DNA from 3 places in the Halomonas bluephagenesis genome. Region 2 is predicted to be linked to each of the others. Evidence: predicted binding sites of a transcription regulator. Region 2 holds the regulator's gene; each other region holds the start of a gene.
The links. The regulator PhoB, encoded in region 2, activates phosphate uptake and scavenging genes when phosphate is short. The targets are predictions, from matches to a motif close to TGTCATANNNNTGTCANA.
Positions count from the first base shown of each region.

Region 1 (3,130 bases), 370 kb from region 2:
CACACCACACCGCTTTCCCATGTGCGGCTGGTTTCGGGGGAAAGGCTAGGGTTGGGAATCCAGTAGTTGTCGGGCGTACAGAAAAATGGCCCTGCACAGAACCCAGCAAAGTGGCGCTCGTTAGCGTAAAGCTCGGAAAGGCTGGGCGCGCGGAAGGCTTCGGCGTAGCCTGAGAAAAGCATCAAGGAGTCGTCGGGTCGCCAGGCAAGGCGGAAGCGCGGCGACACTTGGTCGTGCACGCTGTCGGCATCGTTTTGACCGCTGGCGTCATAGCGGTCGTAGCGAGCGCCTATGCCAACGTCAAACTGCCCCGCGCCGCCTTCAGCCAAGTAGCTACCGGCAGTGAGGGTCGTGTCTAAATATGCCGCTTGGGTATCAATATCTGCCTTGGGGAAACCATTCGCTTCACCATCAGGCCGCTGACGGGCCTGTTCTAGCTCGGCACCAAACACCAGCGTTTGTGAAAGCCAGCCGTGATCGATGCTGTGATAGCCGTCGCTCTGCAGGCCAACTCGTTCAAGGGTACGGCTAGCCTGTGGCTCGTCGATATCTTGTTGGCTAAAAGTGAGCTGTGAGGTGATTTCGGTGGCACCACTCGGTTGCCAGCGGTGGCCAAGCTGTACGTTATTGCTCTCAACATCACGGTCGCGTAATGGGTTGCTAGCGCTGGTTGATAGCTGCTGCGGATTAGCGGGTTGGGTGGCGCGCTCGTCATAGTGCTGCCAGCTAATAAACACCCGCTGTTCGTCATTTGGCATCCAGCCGCCTTTGAGCAGCAGGCTATTGAGGCTGGCATCTTCTACTGCTTCATCACCGCCCGCGCGACGAATATCGCCGGACTCGCTGCGGCCCACAGAAAATAGCCCATCCACTTGCCCATTAGCCGTGTCGCGGCGGCCAAACGCGGTCAGGCTGCCGCGTAGCTCGTTGTTAGCCGTCGCCCCACCTAGGGAAAGACGTGCCCCGCTATCTTCACCTGGGGCTAACAGGTCGCTGGCCTCGACACTGGTAAAGCTAACAACGCCGCCCATGGCGTTGCTACCGTACAGACTGGAAAGCGAGCCACGGGCAATCTGCACTTCTTGAATCAGCGCTGGGTCTAGAAAAAAGTTGCCCACATGTCCGGTGGAAATATCTTGGCGAACGCCATCCAGGCGCACCAGTACACCATTTCTCCCGAAGCCACGCATACTCAGCGTTTGGCCGTTACGGCGTCCTTGGCCAGCAACATGCAGGCCAGGCTGGCGGCTCAGCACGTCTTCAACGCGGCTCGCAGTGGCAAGCGTTGCGTCTTGGCGGTCAATGATGTCGATAATCAGCGGTGCGCGGGACAGATCCGTCGGTGCTCGGGTACCTGTTACCGTGACGGGATCTAAATCCGTGTCATTGGCGTAGGCGGGCAATAGAGGAAGTAAGGTAAGGCAAAGGCCTAACGTGTGAGTTGGTTTCATGGGCCAGACAGTTCCAGCAGAAAGTGATGGATAATGTTGCTGGCTGGGGGCGATGGGCTACCTGGCTGGCTAAAAATTTTAGTAGTAGGTAAGTGATTATTTTTAAAAGGCTTACGCTGTTAAGATCAGCTTGCCGCTTTTCGTGCGGCGCAGCACATAGCGTCGCTGTTCATGGTGAATAACCAACTGACCGTCTTGATCAAGCAGCGCCTGACTTGTCACCTCGCGAGATGCGCTAGGTGAGCCTTCTGGCGAAACATCTTTTTTCCTAGGCTGCATGAGAGGTTATGTCCTGTGGTAATGATAACTATTAGCATTAATTTAGCAGACTTCCCCCTCGCTCACAACCATCACTCTTAACCATCGTTCTCAACTAACGTGCAGACGCTTCGCTAAAGGTTTAATAGTCGGTGAAAGCTTGCTAATGAACGTTCATATAACAGTAGAGTGCTCGTCATTACCCTGTCATCTAAATTGATTAGTGTCTCCTTAACTTAAAACTAGCGCGTGTTAACCGTGACAAGGGGACCGTTATGAGCAAGGAAATTGAAGATCACCGCCTGTTTAATCAGAGCAGCAACCAGCCATTTGCGGATGTGTTGGCGCAGCATGTTTCACGGCGTGCGGTAATGCGTGGCGGCTTAGGCTTGGCCGCTGCTTCAATGCTTGGCTTTGGCGGCGCCGCCCAAGCGCTGGCTTCAAACGGGGCGCAAAAAACGCCGTTGACGCTGGCGTTTGAGGCGGTTCAAGGGTCGCGAACAGATGCTGTCGTAGTGCCAGAAGGCTATATTGCCCAAGTGCTTGTGCCGTGGGGAACGCCGTTGAGCGCTGGTGACAGCTGGCAGCCCGACCAGCCAATGACCGCCGAGCGTAAAGCCGCTAGCGTGGGTATGAACCACGATGGAATGGCTGGTTTTGCCCTGGATGCCGATAACGCCTCGCAGCGCTTTGTGTTAGCCCTCAACAACGAATATATCGAACAAGATGCGCTCTGGGCTCCGCAGGGTGGCCCCACTGACGCTGGAGGCAAGCGTCCAGCGGAGGAGTCGCGTACCGAAATCAACGCTCACGGCGTCACCATTGTCGAAGTCGAAAAAGATGCTAACGGTCACTGGTCGCATGTGCCTGGATCATCCTATAACCGCCGTTTTACCAGCGCGACACCGATGGAACTTGCTGGCCCGGTGGCGGGCAGCGACTATGTAAAAACGCGCTTTTCGCCAGTGGGTACTCAAACCCGTGGTACCAATAACAACTGTGGTCACGGAGTAACTCCTTGGGGGACTTATATCGCTTGCGAAGAGAACTGGCCCAATGTGTTCGTTAATCACGGTCAGCTCTTCCAGGACGACGCGCGGATTGGTATCCCCACTGACAAAAGCCGCTATGGTTGGGATACCTCGGCGGGGGATGCCTCTGAAGAAAATGATGAGTTTGCCCGTTTCGATATCACGCCACGCGGTGAGCGTGCCGAAGATGACTACCGCAATGAAGCGCGCACTTTTGGCTACCAAGTAGAAGTCGACCCCTACAGTGATGCCCTCGCGGTTAAGCGCACAGCACTAGGCCGTTTCCGCCATGAAGGGTGTTGGTTAGGCAAGCTAGAGGCCGGTCAGCCGGTGGTTTATTACTCTGGTCACGATGCACGTAACGAGTACGTCTATAAATACGTTTCTGAC
Region 1 is NZ_CP133631.1:1,607,928-1,611,057, reverse strand. It holds gene REH51_RS07080 (TonB-dependent receptor domain-containing protein) at 1-1,451, opposite strand, end outside; gene hemP (hemin uptake protein HemP) at 1,563-1,730, opposite strand; gene REH51_RS07070 (PhoX family protein) at 1,985-3,130, shown strand, end outside.
Region 1: REH51_RS07070 (PhoX family protein) is a predicted target of PhoB. The motif match lies at 1,904-1,921, and genes of this name have one in related genera.

Region 2 (3,130 bases):
CGCCGAACAGTCAGCTTCACTTTTAGACAGCGTATGGGGGCGACGCTCAGTGTTTCAGCATAGTGGGTTGTCACTCTTGGTGCAGGAGTACTTTTTATCGACCATGGCTGATGATCTTGGCCTGCCTTCGCGCTAGGCTATCGCCAGCGTTTTCTTTTTGAGAGGTAAGCATGGATCGTTCTCTGTTGCGGCCAACGGGATGGGCCCGAGTGGCAGGTTTCTTACATTTAATGCGGTTGGACCGCCCGATTGGTACTTGGCTATTGATGTGGCCCACCTTATGGGCACTGTGGCTAGCGGCAGAGGGCGTGCCTGGGCGAAATGTGCTGCTGATCTTTATTGCCGGCGTGTACGTTATGCGCGCCGCGGGTTGCGTGGTCAATGATTACGCTGACCGCCATTTCGATGGTCATGTAAAGCGCACTAAGCATCGTCCGCTAGCCACTGGCCGTATCAGTGAAACCGAGGCTCAGCTGCTGTTTATCGCGCTGGTAGCCACTGCTTTCGTTTTAGTGCTATTGACCAACTGGTTTACGGTGCTGCTTTCGATAGGCGGTGTTGTCTTAGCGTTTATCTACCCGTTTATGAAACGCTATACCCACTTTCCCCAGGTGGTCTTGGGGGCTGCGTTCTCTTGGGCGATACCCATGGCATTTGGTGCGGTATTGGGCCATGTACCGTTTGAAGCATGGCTATTGTTTAGCGCGAATGTGTTGTGGACCGTTGCCTACGATACCCAATATGCCATGGTCGACCGCGACGATGACCTTAAAATTGGCATTAAATCTACCGCGGTGCTGTTTGGTAGCGCTGACCGTTTGATAATTGGTGTGCTGCAAGTGATGACACTGGGATTACTTGCCTGGGTAGGATGGCGTGTTGGTTTAGGTGGTTTTTTCTGGCTTGGGCTAGCAGGTATGGCCGCTACGTTTGCCCACCAACAGCGGTTAATTGCTGACCGTGAGCGTGATCGCTGCTTCCAGGCATTCCTTAATAATCATTGGTCTGGATTGTTAATTTTTGCAGGTATTGCACTAAGTTGGTGGCCAATAACTGGCTAAATATCCTCTATGTCATAGAATTGTCATCAAGTCATGGTGTTATCGTCACTGACATGTCTTTGAGTTACCTTTCATTGAACACCGTGAGGCCCTGGAATGACCGCCAAGACCGTTTTGATTGTCGATGATGAGGCGCCTATCCGCGAGATGATCGCTGTGGCGCTGGAAATGGCTGACTATCGCGTGCTTGAAGCGGATAACGCCCAGGATGCCCACGCAATGATGGTTGACCACCAGCCAGATCTACTTTTGCTGGACTGGATGATGCCGGGCACCAGCGGTATTGAGCTTGCAAGGCGTTTAAAGCGTGAAGAAGCCACTGCCGAAGTGCCTATCATTATGCTGACTGCTAAAGGCGAAGAAGATAACAAGATTCAAGGTCTAGAGGCCGGGGCAGACGATTATATCACCAAGCCTTTCTCTCCCCGCGAACTGGTGGCGCGCTTGAAAGCGGTATTGCGACGTACCACCCCCCGTGGTGTCGAAGATCCTATCGAAATTAACGGCTTGCTATTAGACCCGGTGAGCCACCGTGTGAGTGCTTACGGTAAGGCCTTGGAAATGGGGCCTACGGAATACCGATTGCTGCAGTTTTTCATGACCCACCAAGAGCGTGCTTATACCCGTAGCCAACTGCTCGACCAGGTGTGGGGCGGTAACGTATATGTTGAAGAACGGACGGTAGATGTTCACATCCGACGTCTACGTAAGGCCTTAGGGGAAGCTCACCAGAGTCTCATTCAAACGGTGAGAGGCACTGGGTACCGTTTTTCCGCGCGGGTGTAACGGTGCGCCTGTGGAGCCGAGAGTTATGGCGGGTTGCGTGGTTGGCTGCCCTAGGCGCGTGCCTGGGGTGGCTGCTGGGGCTGCCTGGTCTAGGATTTGCTGCGGGCTTAGCCGTTTGCTTGGTTTATCAACTGCGTCAACTGCGTGCGCTCTTTAAGTGGTTAACGCTTCATCCCCATGATGAGCCACCTGCTGCGAGCGGTATGTGGGGCGAGCTGTTCGATCGCTTGTATCGCTACCAAAAGAGCCAGCGAATTACTCAGAACCGTTTACGTGCCACCCTTGCACGTATTCAGGAATCATCCGAAGCAATGCGTGATAGTGTCGTCATGCTTGATCGGCACGGAGACCTTGAGTGGTGGAACAGCGCCGCGACAGAAATGCTGGGCCTGCAAACAGCCCATGACCGTGGCCAGCACATTACCAACCTACTTCGTGACCCGCGATTTATCAGCTACTTTAATGCGCGTAAATACGGTGAGCCGCTGACCTTAACGTCGCCCATCGATGAACGGCGTATCCTTCAATATCAAATTACCCTCTATGGTGATGATGAACGCTTGGTCATGGCGCGGGATATTACCCGCTTGCATCGTTTAGAGCAGATGCGTCGTGATTTTGTCGCCAACGTTTCCCATGAACTGCGCACTCCACTAACGGTACTAACGGGGTATTTGGAAACCTACGGCGACTTGAAAGAGCAACTTCCACCACGTTTGGGCCGAGGTATTGCTCAAATGGAAGAGCAGACGAAGCGGATGCAAAACTTAGTCAACGATTTGCTATTGCTCTCTCGGTTAGAAATTGACCAAGGTGGAGAAGATCATCACGCGCTGGCGCTGGGGCCAATGCTCGAGAGTATCCGCCGCGATGCGCTAGCGCTGTCTAATCGACAGCACAATGTTCAAGTCGTGCTTGAGAACGATGCGCGATTAGTTGGTAGTGAGCAGGAGCTGCATAGCGCTATTTCTAACCTTGTCTTTAATGCCGTGCGATATACCCCGGAGGGTAGTCAGATAACGCTTCGCTGGAAAACCCTACCGAATGGCGGTGCTTGCATTGAAGTCGATGATGACGGCGAGGGGGTAGATCCTGTTCATATCCCACGCTTAACCGAACGCTTTTATCGTGTTGATAAAGGACGTAGCACGGCAACTGGTGGTACGGGCCTTGGCCTAGCGATTGTGAAACACGTGTTGCTGAGACATGATGCGCTGCTACAAATTGAATCTCTCCCTGGCGAAGGGGCCCTCTTTCGCTGTGTTTTTCCGTCATCCCGCGTT
Region 2 is NZ_CP133631.1:1,976,338-1,979,467, reverse strand. It holds gene REH51_RS08690 (chorismate--pyruvate lyase family protein) at 1-136, shown strand, start outside; gene ubiA (4-hydroxybenzoate octaprenyltransferase) at 171-1,061, shown strand; gene phoB (phosphate regulon transcriptional regulator PhoB) at 1,158-1,847, shown strand; gene phoR (phosphate regulon sensor histidine kinase PhoR) at 1,850-3,130, shown strand, end outside.

Region 3 (3,130 bases), 530 kb from region 2:
CTTCGACGGGGCGATGGAAGGGCTAGTTGTTTATCTGTTGCCTGACTTTTCACAGGTGAATACCGAGCTGTTACTTGATGCCATGGGGCAGGCTTTCTTCTCACTTTCCATCGGTATTGGTGCCATGGTGGTTTATGGTTCTTATCTGAGTCGCAAGGCGAACTTACCCCGAGTAGGTGCCCAGGTGATGTTTATCGATATGGGCGTGGCGTTCATAGCCGGTCTTTTGATTATTCCGTCGCTCTATGTGGCCAAGGCTGTTGGTGTTGAGATCATGAATGAGCAGGGTGAGTTGACCAGCTCAGCGACGTTACTGTTCGATGTGATGCCCGCGATGTTTGCTCGGCTGGGCGTCATGGGAGGGGTGATGGAAGTGCTGTTTTTTGGTCTGTTAGCGGTTGCAGCACTGACGTCAATGTTTCCTGCGCTAGAAGTTCCTGTATCGACGCTGGAGGAAACCGGCAGTCTGTCACGCCGTTTTTCAACATTTCTGATTGGCGGAACTGCGTTTATAGGGTCGACGCTCATTCTGCTTAATTTTGACCAGCTGTTTGGTTTGGTGATCGGCCTCACCATTAATAGCATGCCGGTGATTGGCGCTTTAGTCTGTCTCTATGTTGGCTGGCTAATGTCTCGAAACGCCAAGCTACAGGAGTTGCGTCAGGGCGCTCCAGAGATCGAGCGCACTCTATTTTGGCGTCTGTGGCCATGGTATATCCGTGTGGTCTGCCCGTTAATGATCCTGGTGGTTATGGTGCGAAGCCTCACCTGATATCCATTGTGGTCTCAATAAAACGGCCGCTTTTCTGACTACCTGGGGTGGTGAGGAACTGAGTCGATGTTTTTGTGAGCTTTCTTCAAAAAATTCAGCCACAAAAAAGCCGTTACCTTTCGGTAACGGCTTTCTCTATGTTGGGTAGCGGGGACCGCCGATGTTAAAACAAAAGCGAACCGATGACCTTCCTAGGGTGGTGAAGAACTGAGTCGATGTTTTTTGTGAGCTTTCTTCACAAAATTTAGACACAAAAAACCGCTACCTTTCGGTAACGGCTTTTTCTATGTTTGGTAGCGGGGACCGCCGATGTTAAAACAAAAGCGAACCGATGACCTTGCTAGGGGGGTGAAGAACTGAGTCGATGTTTTTTGTGAGCTTTCTTCACAAAATTCAGACACAAAAAAACCGCTACCTTTCGGTAACGGCTTTCTCTATGTTTGGTAGCGGGGACCGGCGATGTTAAAACAAAAGCGAACCGATGACCTTGCTAGGGGGGTGAAGAACTGAGTCGATGTTTTTTGTGAGCTTTCTTCACAAAATTCAGACACAAAAAAACCGCTACCTTTCGGTAACGGCTTTCTCTATGTTTGGTAGCGGGGACCGCCGATGTTAAAACAAAAGCGAACCGATGACCTTGCTAGGGGGGTGAAGAACTGAGTCGATATTTTTTTGTGAGCTTTCTTCACAAAATTCAGACACAAAAAAACCGCTACCTTTCGGTAACGGCTTTCTCTATGTTTGGTAGCGGGGACCGGATTTGAACCGATGACCTTCGGGTTATGAGCCCGACGAGCTACCAGACTGCTCCACCCCGCATCAACGTGTGGCGTATTCTACGCATTTTTTACGCTATGTCAACCCTGTCTAGAAAACGTTTTAAAGGTAAGTTGCGACTTTCATCTTGCTGCAACATTGGAAGAGTAAAGCTATGCTTCCAATAGGCATAACAAAAAGCTTACTGTCAGTACGTCGTTCAACTAACAATACGACGTGCTGTGAATGCTAAAGCGCTACGGCGCTTATTTAGAATGGCTTTCGACATCATAATAGTGCTTAGCGTCCAAGCCATTTGTCATATCAGGGAGGTAGTCAATGGCCAATCAAGCCCCCGTCGCCTGGGTAACTGGTGGAACTGGTGGAATCGGAACGTCAATTTGTCATTCATTGGCGGATGCGGGGTATTTGGTAGTCGCGGGGTATCATAATCCTGAGAAAGCCAAAACCTGGCTGGAAACTCAGCAAGCCGCCGGTTATGACAACATCGCGTTATCGGGTGTTGATCTTTCCGACCACAATGCCTGCCTAGAAGGTGCTCGCGAAATCCAAGAAAAATATGGGCCTGTCAGCGTGTTGGTTAACTGCGCTGGCATCACTCGTGATGGCACTATGAAGAAGATGTCCTATGAGCAGTGGCATCAAGTGATCGATACCAACCTTAATAGCGTCTTCAACCCCTGCCGCAGTGTAATTGAAATGATGCTGGAGCAGGGTTACGGTCGCATCATCAATATTTCTTCTATCAACGGTCGCAAAGGCCAGTTTGGGCAGGTGAACTATGCGGCTGCCAAAGCAGGTATGCATGGGTTGACCATGTCGCTGGCGCAAGAAACGGCAACCAAAGGCATTACGGTGAATACCGTATCGCCAGGCTACATTGCCACCGATATGATCATGAAAATTCCCGAACAGGTGCGTGAAGCCATTCGTGAAACCATTCCAGTGAAGCGTTACGGTACACCGGAGGAGATTGGTCGTCTGGTCACGTTCTTAGCAGATAAAGAGTCAGGTTTTATTACTGGCGCCAATATTGATATTAACGGCGGTCAGTTTATGGGCTAATCGCCCAAAACGATAAGTTGCTTTATTCATTAAGGTAAAGCGTTAACGGGAGGCTAATCGCCTCCCGTTGCCATTGGTGGGGTGTGAAGTGCTTAAGGATGCGGTACTCGCGCCAGACGACTAAAGAGATTGTCAAACTCTTCCGCTTCCTTGCGCCACAGCTGGTTAGGCATGGGGCCAAGCGCCATGAGCGCTGCTAATATGTCGATAATTTCATCTGGTCGGCTGCGTTCGTTGTTTATCCCTTCATTCAGCCGTTCTACCTGAATCGCCAGCCGGAGAGGTTCATCACGCTGTTTGACGCTACCTAGCGCTAGCAAAGACAGGTGCACTCTTAGGCGAGCCAGCCCATCTTCCAGCTCTGTAAGTTTTTCGGCTGGGAGAGGTATCGAGGCGGTTAGCCGCGCATGATTACGCTGCTGATGAGCCTCTGTAAAAATAGCAGGAAGCCTTTCACTCAGTATCTCTTTCGCATCAACCGCGTGTGGCTCTTCGCCCGCCAGCGCCTGTTGATCT
Region 3 is NZ_CP133631.1:2,506,470-2,509,599, forward strand. It holds gene REH51_RS11255 (sodium-dependent transporter) at 1-772, shown strand, start outside; tRNA gene REH51_RS11260 (tRNA-Met) at 1,515-1,591, opposite strand; gene phbB (acetoacetyl-CoA reductase) at 1,868-2,614, shown strand; gene REH51_RS11270 (DUF349 domain-containing protein) at 2,707-3,130, opposite strand, start outside.
Region 3: phbB (acetoacetyl-CoA reductase) is a predicted target of PhoB. The motif match lies at 1,670-1,687, and genes of this name have one in related genera.